Linked DNA regions of Neobacillus sp. PS2-9. The protein of the gene in region 1 interacts with the protein of each later gene in a pairwise test. Links are inferred from orthologs where the notes say so. Each region holds a gene or a part of one and is shown in the gene's direction. Other genes may lie near its edges. The genes, in order: ftsL and RCG25_RS25850.

What was found.
Region 2: the proteins of ftsL (region 1) and RCG25_RS25850 interact in binary tests that used the Bacillus subtilis proteins (3 or more experiments, as listed by UniProt). The link is inferred for Neobacillus sp. PS2-9 from one-to-one orthologs.

Annotation. Positions count from the first base shown.
Region 1 is NZ_CP133269.1:3,659,363-3,668,259, reverse strand. What follows is about bases 2,058-4,876. They hold ftsL (cell division protein FtsL), read left to right. Parts: upstream 2,058-3,195; coding sequence 3,196-3,558; downstream 3,559-4,876. Other genes in these bases: RCG25_RS18365 (penicillin-binding protein), read left to right, coding at 3,555-4,876; rsmH (16S rRNA (cytosine(1402)-N(4))-methyltransferase RsmH), read left to right, coding at 2,203-3,135; mraZ (division/cell wall cluster transcriptional repressor MraZ), read left to right, coding at 2,058-2,139. Outside these bases: bacillithiol biosynthesis cysteine-adding enzyme BshC, read left to right, coding at 1-1,552; more of mraZ, read left to right, coding at 1,708-2,057; more of RCG25_RS18365, read left to right, coding at 4,877-5,801; RCG25_RS18360 (stage V sporulation protein D), read left to right, coding at 5,936-7,855; RCG25_RS18355 (UDP-N-acetylmuramoyl-L-alanyl-D-glutamate--2,6-diaminopimelate ligase), read left to right, coding at 8,043-8,897. UniProt on the Bacillus subtilis protein: Essential cell division protein that may play a structural role. Probably involved in the regulation of the timing of cell division. Also required for sporulation.
Region 2 is NZ_CP133269.1:5,154,461-5,159,805, reverse strand. The notes cover bases 1-2,896. They hold RCG25_RS25850 (FtsB family cell division protein), read left to right. Parts: upstream 1-1,204; coding sequence 1,205-1,588; downstream 1,589-2,896. Other genes in these bases: spoIIE (stage II sporulation protein E), read left to right, coding at 2,507-2,896; RCG25_RS25845 (S1 domain-containing RNA-binding protein), read left to right, coding at 1,683-2,108; yabQ (spore cortex biosynthesis protein YabQ), read left to right, coding at 559-1,191; yabP (sporulation protein YabP), read left to right, coding at 260-562; RCG25_RS25865 (RNA-binding S4 domain-containing protein), read left to right, coding at 1-183. In the rest of the region: more of spoIIE, read left to right, coding at 2,897-4,975; RCG25_RS25835 (VWA domain-containing protein), read left to right, coding at 5,303-5,345. UniProt on the Bacillus subtilis protein: Required for vegetative and sporulation septum formation. Required for the activation of genes expressed under the control of the sporulation transcription factors sigma F and sigma E.

The DNA of each region.
Region 1 (8,897 bases):
TTTTCACTATCGGTACAATGATGTAGAAGAAGATAAGAAAAGAATGGCGGAATTAGGCGGTAGAATATTTCCTCGCAGAGAGGTAGCTGCACACATAGAATCCTTCATGGAACGCTTTCCAACTTCAGAGGCTGTAAAGAAATCAATAGAAAAATTAAGACAAAATGATAGCGTCGTTGTCATTGGTGGCCAACAGGCTGGAATTCTAACAGGACCGCTTTATTCCATCCATAAGGTCATCTCCATTATTAAATTAGCAGAACAAAAAGAAAGACAACTAGGTGTTCCTGTGGTACCAGTTTTTTGGATTGCTGGGGAAGACCATGATTTTCAAGAAGTAAATCATGTATTTGTGCCAGTTAACCAAAAAGTTGACAAATGGACCTACCCTGAAAGAGTACTCCAAAAGAAAATGGTATCGGATATAGAACTAAATAAAGATGTATGTGTATCATGGGTACAAAACATCATTGAAAATTTTGGCGAAACAGAACATACAAATACACTTTTGCAGTTTGCAGAAGAACAAGTTAGTAGGTCCAAGAACTTCGTTGATTTTTTTGCAAACATTATTATGGAATTGTTCAAAGATTATGGATTGTTGATTGTTGATTCAGGAAATAAAGATTTTCGTTTATTACAAAGGGACTTCTTTACTCAGCAAATAGAACAACATGAAACCATCACGTTTTCGGTCCTTGAGCAGCAAAAGCAAATTGGAAATAAAGGCTACCCGATTACTATAGATATTAGTGACCAAGCGGCAAACCTATTTTTTTATGATCAAAAAGAAAATGAGCGTATCCTCCTAGAATACAATCGAGAATCGAACCGTTTTGTGGGGAAAAGTGGAACAGCTTCTTTTTCAAAAGAAGAATTAATGGAGCTTGTGAACACAAAGCCGGAACAATTAAGCAATAATGTGGTGACTCGTCCTCTTATGCAAGAATGGCTATTCCCAACCATAGCATTTATTGCAGGACCTGGGGAAATTTCCTACTGGGCAGAGCTAAAACTTGTATTTGAGCATTTTCATATTAAGATGCCGCCGATTGTCCCACGCTTAAATATTACATTCCTGGATCGGTCTGTTGAAACAGATATTTTAGAATTAAAGATAAATATAACTGATGTTTTAACTAGAGGAACGGAACAAGAAAAGGAAGGCTTTCTTTTAACCATTAAGGATAGAGAGTTAGAAGAGATGTTTTCAAAGACAAAAGCTGACTTAATGGAGCAGTATCAACTTATTGAAGCAAAAACAGAGGAACTTGACCGTGGGCTGCTTCCGATGCTAAAGAAGAATGAAACGTACTTACTGAAAGAAATTAACTTTATGCAATCAAAACTTGAAGATGCGGTTAAGTTTAGACATAATGTGATATTAAATAAATATGCTCGAGTGGATCTTGCGTTAAGGCCAGATGGCTTTCCACAAGAACGGGTTTGGAATGTATTTTATTATTTGAACGAATATGGATTGACATTTATTAAAGATATCATGACAGAGGCATTTGAATTTGATGGTAGCCATAAGGTTATAAAAATGTAGAAAAACTTCACTATTGCAGTGAAGTTTTTCTTTTTTTGTAAAAATTCAACTGGGTAAAAAAGGATTTTATAGAAATAGGGGCGAATAGTTAAAAAATAGGTGGTGAAAAGTGGGGGAATGTGGTACATTTTTTATAGAAAGTGGGGGTAATGGGTATGTTCATGGGTGAATACCATCACAGCATTGATAATAAAGGCCGATTGATTGTGCCCTCCAAATTCCGAGATGAACTTGGCGACATGTTTATCATTACTCGTGGATTGGATCAATGTTTATTTGGTTACCCAGTATCAGAGTGGGGACTTATTGAAGAGAAATTAAAAGGCTTACCTCTGACAAAAAAGGATGCCCGTGCTTTTACTCGTTTCTTCTTTTCAGGAGCAACAGAGAGTGAACTTGATAAGCAAGGAAGAATAAATATTCCTACACCACTTTTGCAATATGCAAAGCTAGAAAAAGAATGCGTAATTTTGGGTGTTTCCAATCGAATCGAAATTTGGAGTAAACAGATTTGGGAAGACTATTTTACACAGTCTGAAGAATCTTTTGCGGAAATTGCAGAAAATATGATTGGCTTTGATATATAATGGATAAGTTATATTAATATATTTTCTGTTAGATTTCGCTTGATTGGAAAAGGTGGTACGAAAATGTTTGAACATACAACTGTGTTATTAAAAGAAGCTGTTGACGGACTAAATATTAAGTCGGATGGTATTTATGTTGATTGTACTTTGGGTGGGGCTGGACATAGTTCGCTCATACTCTCAAGACTTGGCGACAATGGTAAATTGTTTGCATTTGACCAAGATGAAATAGCAATCGCACATGCTAAAGAGAAATTATCTGAATACGGTAGTCGATTAGAGATTGTTAAAAGCAATTTCTTGTACTTAAAAGAGGAACTTGAAAGTCGCGGGATTTATAAAGTTGATGGGGTTCTTTATGACCTAGGGGTTTCGTCTCCACAATTAGACACGCCTGAACGAGGTTTTAGTTACCATCATGATGCGCCCTTGGATATGAGAATGGACAATGAAGCAGATACTTCTGCATATGATGTCATCAACCATTGGGCATATGAAGATTTAGTTCGAATCTTTTTCCGCTATGGTGAGGAGAAGTTCTCAAAACAAATTGCTCGAAAAATTGAAGCAGCAAGACAAGTAAAACCGATTGAAACAACTTTTGAATTAGTTGAATTAATTAAGGCAGGAATCCCTGCACCGGCAAGAAGAAAAGGGGGACATCCTGCAAAAAGGATTTTTCAAGCAGTCAGAATTGCTGTTAACGATGAATTAGCAGTTTTTGAACAATCATTAAATCAAGCGATTGATTTGCTAAACCCTGAGGGAAGGATCAGTGTAATTACCTTTCACTCACTAGAGGACAGAATTTGTAAGGCAGCATTTAAGAAGGCTAGTGAAATACCTAATTTGCCTCCAGGTTTACCAATAATTCCAGATGAGTATAAACCAATCTTAAAGCTAGTCTCACGTAAACCAATTCTTCCATCGGAAGAAGAGTTAGAAGAAAATAATCGCGCCCGTTCTGCAAAGCTTAGAATCGCAGAAAAACTTTAAAAATAGGACAGGCAAAACAGCGCTTAAGCTGGAATATAAGAAAATCTGGAGGGGAAAAGATTGAGTAATCTTGCCAGGAAGTATCAACAACAACAAGAACAAGTTGAACAAAATAGCAAAAGTATTGGTGAAATAAAAATAAAAAAATCCTGGCTCACTCCAGGGGAAAAAATCATTGGAGTTGCATTTGCTGGATTGGTTTGTTTCGGTGCCGTGCATCTAATTTCTACCCAGGCTAATATTTATGAAGTAAATAAAGATCTTCAGAATGTGGAAGCAAAAGTGAAGGAACAACAGAAGGTTAACGGCGACTTGCAGGTTCAAGTTAGTGAACTTAGTGCATATGACCGAATTTATGAAAAAGCAAAGAAAATGGGACTTGTGTTAAACGAAAATAACGTCAAGGTTGTGCAGGAAAAATGAGCAAGAAACAGCCCTATATGAATGCTGGAGCAGCGATATTGTTTGTAATATTCGGCCTGCTCTTTTTTGTATTACTTTTTAGATATTACTCAATCCAAATTACTGGAGAAGTAGGAGGACAGCCTCTTGCTGCGAAAGCACAGCAGAAGTATAACAGGGAAGGGACACTGGCAGCAGCTAGGGGACAAATCTTCGATCGGAATGGTGAGGTAATCGCCGAGGATACGGCAGCGTATACATTAATCGCTATTGTTGATAAAAAAATGACGACAAACCCTAAAAAGCCTCAACATGTTAAAAATCCGCGGAAAACGGCAAAAGAACTAGCTAAATATATTCAAATGGATGAAACCGAGATTTATAGTATCCTAACAAAGGGAATTTCCAAAGGAAGATTTCAAGTAGAGTTCGGCAAGGCTGGTAAAGATATTACGCATCAAACGAAGAAAGAAATTGAAGCCTTAGAACTCCCAGGTATTACTTTTATCCGTGATTCAAAACGGTTTTATCCAAATGGAATGTTCGCATCTCATGTAGTGGGGTATGCTGATCGTGTTGAACAAAAGGATCAAACCTATAAATCAATTGGAAAAATGGGAATTGAGAAATCATTAAACACGGAATTAACCGGAGTCGATGGTAAGATTAATTATGAGAGTGATCTATGGGGCTATTTACTGCCGGATGGAAAAGAGAAAATTACACCAGCAAAAAATGGAAATGATGTGTACTTAACAATTGATAAAAAAATTCAAACCTTTTTAGAAGATGCAATGAACAAAGTGGCAAAAGATTATAAGCCTAAAAAAATCATTGCCATTGTTGCAGATCCAAAAACAGGTGAGATTTTAGCGATGGGTCAGCGTCCGTCCTTTCACCCAAAAACAAAAGAAGGGATAGATAAAAGCTGGCATAATGAAGCGGTAGAAACATCATTTGAACCTGGTTCTACTATGAAGATTTTCACATTAGCTGCAGCAGTCCAGGAGAATGTCTTCAATCCAAATGAATACTATCAATCAGGGTCATATAAAGTGACAAATAAGGATAAAGCGATTCATGACCATAATGGCTCAGGATGGGGAAGTATTTCATACTTAGAGGGAGTTCAGCGTTCTTCTAACGTTGCCTTCGCAAAAATAGCAAAAGAAAAATTGGGCTTTGAAAGGTTCAGAGAATACTTAACTAAATTTGGCTTTGATAAACCAACGGGAATTGAACTACCAGATGAAACATCTGGTAAAATCCAGTTCACCTATCCAATTGAAAAAATTACTACTGCATATGGACAAGGAACGGCGATTACACCGATTCAACAAATTCAAGCAGCCACAGCCATTGCTAATGGTGGAAAGATGTTGCAACCTCATGTGGTTGAAAAGATTGTCAATCATGATACAGGTGAAACCATTAAAGAGGTTTCACCAGAGGTGGTATCAACTCCAATTTCTGCTGAAACAGCAAGTAAGGTGCGAGATATTCTTGAAACAGTTGTTACCTCGCCTAAGGGTACTGGTGGCCGTTACAAAATCGAGGGTTATAGTGTTGCAGGCAAAACTGGAACCGCTAATATTCCAGGACCTAATGGTAAATATATAAAAGGGGTAAACGGTTATATGTTTTCCTTCTTAGGGATGGCACCAAAGGACGACCCTAAATTAATCGTATATGTAGCTGTCCAGGAGCCAGTATTGGAAGGCTTGGAGGCAGGACAAGGGGCGATTCCTGTATCTGGCGTTTTTAATCCTGTGATGCAAAATAGCCTACACTATTTAAATATACAGCCTTCTGTCCTGGAAAAGGCATCGATTAATAAGATGGCAAATCTAAAAGGACACTCCGTTACTGATACCGTTAAGGACTTAAAGGAAAAAGGTTTTGAAACGGTTGTGCTTGGAAACGGAACAGAAATAATTGGACAACTTCCTAAGGCAGGGACAACTATATTAGAAGGGGAAAAGGTAATCCTCCAAACAAATGGAGAATTAACCGCACCGGATATGACCGGTTGGTCACTAAGAGATGTGATGAAGGTGGCGAGCCTTGCTGGCCTTAAGCTCAATTCTAAAGGAAAAGGATATGTAGCCCAGCAAAATCTTAAACCAAAATCACCTCTTAAAGAGGGTGATTTCCTCATTGTTGATTTGAAAACCCCTGAAGAACAGTGGAATGAAGAAAAAGAAGCATCGACTGATAAGGGGAAGGAACAAACCGATGACAAGGAAGAAAAGGTAAAAGATTGATTTGAAGAGGTTGACTGCAAAGTCGACCTCTTTTTTTACGCTGTTTTTTCAACAATGGCTCGTTCTATTGAAAAAAGTACAAGCATATAAATGAACGATAATGGAATGCAGGAAAGAGGAGGATCGTTTATACTATGCGTGTTTCAAATGTTACTGTCCGTAAGAGACTAATGATTGCACTATTCGTTGGATTCCTGACCTTCTTAATTATTGATGTTAGACTTGGATATGTACAATTTGTTCTAGGGGATATGTTAACCGATCGAGCAAAGGGATCCTGGAGTCGGAATATTCCTTTTGAACCAGAGCGGGGACAAATTGTCGACCGGAACGGGATCCCATTAGCAACAAATATTAGTGCACCAACTGTATATGTCATTCCGCGGCAGATTAAGGATCCTGCGACAACTGCTGAAAAGCTGGCATCCGTATTAAATATGTCGAGAGAAAATGCTTATCGTGAAATTACTAAACGTGCATCATCTGTACGGATTAAAGAAGGCAGGAAAATCTCACATGAAAAGGCAAAAGAAATTAGAGCTCTGGGACTTGAAGGTGTATATATAGGTGAGGACTCAAAGCGGCATTATCCGAATGGGAGTTATCTATCACACGTTCTTGGTTTTACAGGTGTGGATAACCAAGGATTAATGGGACTTGAGCAGTACTATGATAAAGAGTTAAATGGTGAACGGGGTGCGGTTAAATTCTATGCGAATGCCAAAGGGGAGCGCATGAATAGCATGGCCGATGATTATGAGCAACCAGTCAATGGTCTTGATTTAAAGCTGACAATAGATTCGAAAATACAAACCATTGTGGAAAGAGAGCTTGATATTGCAGAGGCGAAATACAATCCAGACGGAATAGTAGCTATTGCCATGAATCCTAATAATGGTGAAATCCTAGCCATGTCGAGCAGACCGACTTTCGATCCAGCTAATTTTCGAAATGTACCGCAGGAAATATATAACAGGAACCTCCCTGTCTGGTCTACTTACGAACCAGGTTCTACTTTTAAAATTATTACACTCGCAGCTGCGTTGAATGAAGGAAAGGTTAATCTGGAAAAGGAACATTTTCATGATTCTGGTTCAGTTCAAGTGGCGGGTGCACGGTTAAAATGCTGGAAAAGGGGTGGACATGGGGACCAATCCTTTTTAGAAGTAGTACAAAACTCTTGTAACCCAGGTTTTGTAGAATTAGGTGAGCGTCTAGGCAAGGATAAACTCTTTAAATATATAAAGGATTTTGGTTTTGGTCAGAAAACCGGAATTGATTTACAAGGGGAAGGGACAGGGATTCTATTCAATCTAAATCGGGTAGGTCCGGTTGAACAAGCTACTACCGCTTTTGGACAAGGGGTATCCGTTACACCGATCCAGCAAGTAACCGCAGTATCTGCTGCCATAAATGGTGGGATATTATACAAACCGTATATTGCAAAAGAATTAATTGATCCTGTTACGAAAGAAGTGGTTATGAGGAATACTCCTGTTGAAAAGAGAAGAGTTATAACCGAGGAAACATCGAAAGAAATCCGCCATGCCCTTGAGAGTGTGGTCGCACAGGGAACTGGAGGAAAAGCGTTTGTGGAAGGTTACCGTGTTGGCGGAAAGACGGGTACCGCCCAAAAGGCTCAAAACGGGAGATACTTGGAAAATAACTTTATTGTTTCCTTTATGGGTTTTGCACCTGCGGATGATCCCCAAATAGTGGTTTATGTTGCGGTTGATAATCCTAAAGGGGTTACCGCATTTGGTGGTACCGTCACTGCACCGATTGTAGGTGCAATCATGAAGGATAGTTTAAGTGCAATGGGAATAGAACCTCGTAAAGATCAAATCGAAAAAGAAATAAAGTGGCCAGATACGCCTTTATTAACATTACCTGACCTTGTGGGTCTCACAAAAGGCGAACTTCAGGAGCAGATGATTAACTTAAGAATTGATCCTAGCGGAGAAGGGGATGTGGTTGTTAGACAATCCCCTAGCCCAGGAACAAAAGTAAAAGAAGGATCCAAAATAAGGTTATACTTTGGAAAAGGGGACTAAAAATAAGTAAATAGTCATCCTTAGGGGCGGTCGGAATCTATTCCGCCGCCTAATTTTTTTAAAACCTACATAACAAATAGCAAAATAAAATAATTTAATGTAAAATAAGATGGAACTTTCGCTAGTAGTCTCACTGAGGTAAATACTGGCAATATGTATGTACTGTCATGAGAGGATTTGAGGTAAAATGAAACTACAAGAGCTACTAAAGTCTTTGCACCCAATCGTGCCCTTCAAAGGGGGAAATCCTGAAATTACATCGATTGAAAATGACAATCGGAAGGTGCAAAAAGGGAGCTTATTTATTTGTATTAAAGGCTACACTGTGGACGGCCATGATTTTGCAGAATCTGCTGTAGAAAATGGTGCGGTTGCCGTTTTAGCTGAACGCCCATTAGCAATAGATGTACCTGTTATCCTTGTAAAGGATACTACAAGATCAATGTCTGTACTTGCGGATGCCTTTTATGAACAGCCAACGAAAAAGCTGCATTTAATTGGAATCACAGGCACAAATGGAAAAACCACTACCAGTCATTTGATTGAAAAAATATTTGCCGATGCAGGTAAGAAAACAGGAATCATAGGTACAATGTATACGAAAATTGGTGAACAGATACTGGAAACGAAAAACACAACTCCAGAAAGTTTGACGCTTCAAAAAACGTTCAACCAAATGGTTGAGGCAGGTGTCGATTCAGCCGTAATGGAAGTTTCTTCACATGCACTTGACATGGGAAGAGTCCATGGTTGTGATTATGATGTAGCAGTGTTCACAAATCTTTCTCAGGACCACCTTGATTACCACAAAACGATGGAAGAATACAAACGTGCTAAAAGCTTATTGTTTTCCCAACTCGGTAATACTTATAATCATAGACAGCCTAAATTTGCTATTTTGAATGCCGATGACCCAGCATCTGAAATGTATCAAAGATCAACCGCTGCACATGTTGTTACATATGGTATCGACAACCAATCTGATATTCAAGCACAAAACATACAAATGACTCCTAAGGGTACTACATTTAATTTAGTTATA
Region 2 (5,345 bases), 1.5 Mb from region 1 along the record:
AATGGGAAGGAAGCAAAAGCAAGCTCAACTGTAAAAGTTGGTGACGAATTAACGATTCGTCTTGGACAGCGTGTAGTTACCGCCCGAATCGATCGAATCCAAGATACAACGCGGAAAGAAGACGCAGCGGAGATGTATACGATTATAAAAGAAGAGAGACTTGGTTCTACGGAGAGCTTCTAATTCAAATGTTCTAATTCATTCATTTGTCACATAGAAATGTACAAAGGGTTGTACAAATGATTGTGAGGGATGAATGATGAGTCAATATTATGAAAGCAATCCATCGAAGAGTAGTGTTCCTGATCATGATGTCGTTATGAGAGGGAGAAAACTCCTTGATATTACGGGCGTTAAACAAGTAGAAAGCTTTGATAATGAGGAATTCCTGTTAGAAACATCGATGGGTTTTTTAGCTATTAAAGGGCAAAACCTGCAAATGAAGAATCTTGATGTCGAGAAGGGCATTGTTTCAATTAAAGGGAAAATTTTTGATTTAGTCTACCTGGACGAACAGCATGGGGAGAAGGCTAAAGGGTTCTTTAGCAAGTTGTTTCGATGACTCTTTCTACGCAATTTTTAACCATGCTTTCGATGATTGGAATGGGGTCTGTGTTTGGCGCCATGTTTGATACGTATCAGCGGTTTTTGAATCGGCCGAAAAGGAAGCAATGGATTGTCTTTATAAATGATTTACTATTTTGGATTATCCAGGCATTGCTCATTTTTTATACGTTATTTATGGTGAATGATGGAGAATTGCGTTTTTATATCTTTATCGCACTTCTATGTGGATTTGCCGCCTATCAAAGCTTGTTTAAAGGGATCTATTTAAAGTTACTGGAGATAATTATTCAGACGGTTATTGCAACCATTAACTTTTTGAAAAAAACCTTCAGACTACTCATCTATAAACCTGTCCTTGGTCTGATTCAGCTAGTTATTGCCATTATTATTGCATTTGGCAGGGGCATTTTCACCCTTGTCAAATTTATTTTTAAAGTTGTATTATTTATTCTTAAAATCATTATCTTTCCTGTGCAAAAAATTCTATTACTTTTTTGGAAACTTTTTCCGAAAGGTATTAAAAAAAGCGTCGAGAAGTTATATAATAAAACGGCAGGAAATTTTAAGGAAATCAAGAATTATATTAATACATTCATAAATAAGTGGAAGAAAAGAAAAGAGTAAGGAGGGACGGGAAATGGGAGCGGAACCGAAACGAAATGTATCAAGAATCCAGTCAACCTATGTGCAACAGCAAGAATATGCAGAAATCGCCTCAGCGAGGAAAAGAAAACTGTTGATCAGACGACTATCAATTTTTATCGTTCTTGCCAGTTTACTATCATACTTCATGATTTCCAGTACTATTTCCCAATCTGCTAAACTCGAAGCGAAAATAGCACAAAAGAAGCAGCTAGATCATCAGCTTGCGGATTTGAAAAAAAAGCAGGACATCCTTAAAGAGGATATCGTCAAATTAAATGACGATGATTACATTGCGAAATTAGCCAGAAAAGAATATTTTTTCTCAGAAAAAAATGAAATAATTTTTAATATTCCTGAAGATAAGAAAGAAAATTAGCCAATCTGGTGACTTATTGACACTGATTTTTTCCTTTTTGTATAATATAGAGTAAGATTGATTTTTTATATTTTTAAGGAGGAACATTCTTTTTATGTCAATTGAAGTAGGCAGCAAGTTACAAGGAAAGGTAACAGGGATTACAAAGTTCGGTGCATTTGTGGAGCTGCCAGAAGGCTCAACAGGACTTGTACACATCAGTGAGGTTGCTGACAATTATGTGAAAGATATTAACGATCATCTAAAAGTAGGCGACCAAGTTGAGGTAAAAGTTCTTAATGTTGAGAAAGACGGAAAAATTGGCCTATCTATAAAAAAAGCAAAAGATAGACCAGAGCCGCAACAAAGATCCCAATCACAACGTCCTCGTCAGGGTAGAGCAAATGATCGGAATAATGCTAGACCTGAGAATTTTGAAACGAAAATGGCGAAGTTCTTAAAAGAGAGTGAGGATCGTTTAACTTCCTTAAAACGGCACACGGAATCCAAGCGTGGAGGAAGAGGAGCTAAACGGGGCTAACTTAGCTGCTTATTTATATAATCGATCAGGTAAATATCGCCGATAATGATAAATCAAAGACAAGTCAAACGACTTGTCTTTTTTGTTATATTAAGAAATTAACAAATGATACTAGTATGGATAATTGGAATAGTTATCTGAATCTAGCTCCAGCGCCTAGCCCCTCGGGTCAAATAACCTTCGGCGAGAAAAGTCAAAAGGCGGACTTTTCCCACCGAAGAACATTTGCCTGTCGGGGCTGAACGAGGCGCTTCCGCTTTTTGTCTTTCTGATATATTTTGAATAAAAATAGTGAAAACCGTCGAACGATTATTTTCATTCGGTCACTATTTTGACAAACTTCTAACCCTATTAATTTTATAATTATCTGAACGATGAAAGAATAGGGAGTGTGATTTATGGAAAAGACAAATGCAAGTTTCATAGAACCAATCAGAGAAGTCAACCTTCATTCGTCAAAATGGGATGTAGGGAGGGGACTGAAGAAAGTTCAATTCATGCTCGAGTCCTTTTTTATAAAAAAGGGTTTCCTCTTACTAATCGTCGGCTTTTTACTTGGCCGAGCTTTAATATTGGCGAAGTTAACCCCATTCTGTCTTCCCTTCTTTGCTTCTGTGTACTTAATTAAAAGGGATCGGGCACCGCTTGCCCTTATCGGACTGACTGTAGGGGCAGCTACTATCTCGTTAGGGAATGCCGCTTTTACCTTTATAGTCACCATTCTCTTTCTCGCTGTTTTTCGAATCAGCAGAAAATGGCTGACAAACGAAATGAAAGCCATGCCCTTCTTTGTCGGGATTATTTTAGGGTTAGGAAAACTAGCAGAAGCATTCATCTTAACTAAACAACTAACTGTGTATGACTTAATGATGGTAGGTGTACAAGCTAGTCTTTCATTTATTTTGACACTCATTTTTTTACAAAGCATTCCTCTATTAACCTTAAATAAACGTAGACAATTATTAAAAACAGAAGAAATTGTGTGCTTAATCATTATGCTAGCTTCCATTATGACAGGAACAATTGGCTGGAAGGTGTATGATTTGTCGATTGAGCATATTATGTCGAGATATTTGGTATTAGTGTTTTCCTTTATTGCAGGGGCCACGGTTGGCTCGACGGTTGGTGTCGTAACAGGCTTGATTTTTAGCCTTGCAAGTGTATCAAGCTTCTATCATATGAGCTTGCTTGCATTTTCAGGTGTGTTGGGCGGCCTGTTAAAAGAAGGAAAAAAAATAGGTGTATCCGCAGGGCTAATGATTGCCACTCTTTTAATTAGTATGTATGGGGAGGGAGGAGGGTCCATCCTTTTAACGGTACTAGAATCGACGGCGGCTATTTTCTTATTCTTCATAACACCCCAAGTTTTCACTTCTAGATTAGCCAAGTATATTCCTGGTACGCCAGAATATACAGCTGAACAGCAAAAATATATGAGGAAAATGCGGGATGTAACGGCACAAAGGGTTTCGCAATTTTCCAGTGTATTTCATGCCTTATCAAAGAGCTTTTCCCAAATGGAAGTTCAGCCTGATGATAATGAAAATGACAGAGAAATGGATTACTTTATGAGCAATGTAACAGAAAGAACCTGTCAAACTTGTTTTAAAAAGGAACAATGCTGGGCGAAGAATTTTAATACAACCTATGCTTACATGGAAGAAATTATTCATGAGATGGATCAGAATGATGGGAATGTCTCTCCAAGATTATCAAGAGAGTGGGACAAGCATTGCACACGTTCGAAAAAAGTATTCGAAACAATTGGTCAGGAATTAACTTTCTTTCAAGCTAATCAAAGATTAAAGAAACAAGTCCAGGAAAGTCGTAAGCTGGTTGCCGACCAATTGTTAGGTGTGTCTGAAGTAATGGAGAACTTTGCAAAAGAAATCCAAAGGGAAAGGGAAAATCATCATAAGCAGGAAGAGTTAATTATGGAAGCACTCCAGGACTTCGGTATCCACATCGAACAAGTAGAAATTTATAGCCTTGAACAAGGGAATGTAGATATTGAGATGTCTGTCCCATTTTGTAATGGGCATGGTGAGTGCGAAAAGTTAATTGCACCAATGTTATCCGATATTCTGGGGGAAACAATTGTAGTGAATAAGGAGGAATGTGCATCTTATCCGAGTGGATTCTGTCACGTAACGTTTCGTTCATCAAAAGCCTATACGGTTGAAACAGGAGTGGCACATGCTGCTAAGGATGGTGGATTGGTATCGGGGGACAGCTATTCAACGATTGAACTAGGGTTAGGTAAGTATGCAATTGCCATCAGTGATGGGATGGGAAATGGCGAAAGAGCTCATTATGAAAGTAAAGAAACACTGCTGTTACTACAAAAAATTCTCCAATCTGGCATTGAAGAAAAGGTAGCAATTAAATCGGTCAATTCGATCCTTTCCCTTCGAACAACAGATGAAATATTTTCAACCTTGGATTTAGCGATGATTGACCTTAAAGATGCCTCGGCGAAGTTCTTGAAGATTGGATCTACACCAAGCTTTATTAAGAGGGGAAATAAGATTATAAAAATTCAGGCAAGCAATTTGCCAATGGGAATTCTTCAAGAGTTTGATGTGGATGTGGTCAGTGAGCAGCTTAAGGCCGGAGACTTACTAATTATGATGAGTGACGGAGTGTTTGAAGGGCCGAAGCATGTAGAGAATTATGATTTATGGATGAAAAGAAAAGTACAAGAATTACAGACTGATGACCCGCAAGAAGTTGCTGACTTAATCATGGAGGAGGTTATTCGATCAAGGTCAGGGCTAATCGAAGACGATATGACAGTTACGGTTGCAAAAATAAAACATAACACACCAAAATGGGCATCAATCCCAGTCTACAAAAAAAATGCATAGGAAATGTCTAAGTAATATGCTGTGTTAAAGGTGATGGTTGATTGTTTACACCCTGTTGATTGGAGCGGAAGGCACGAAGACTCCTGTGGGAGTACGGTTCAGGAGAGACCCCGCAGGCGTGGGCGCCGAGGAGGCTCGCCGAAACGCCCACGAACCGCTTGTGCCTGGAGCGGAAATTAACAGGCCAAATTTATAAAACTAATAAAACCCTTGTGTGATGCCTTCACACTTTAAACCGATTATTTTACCCTCTCCCTAGGAAACTATGTATAAATCACCCTGAACCCGTCGAAAATGGTACCAATACGTTTATGGAGGGAGAAGGTTATGTACACAGGGAAAATACGCCAGATCCTATTGATAACAGATG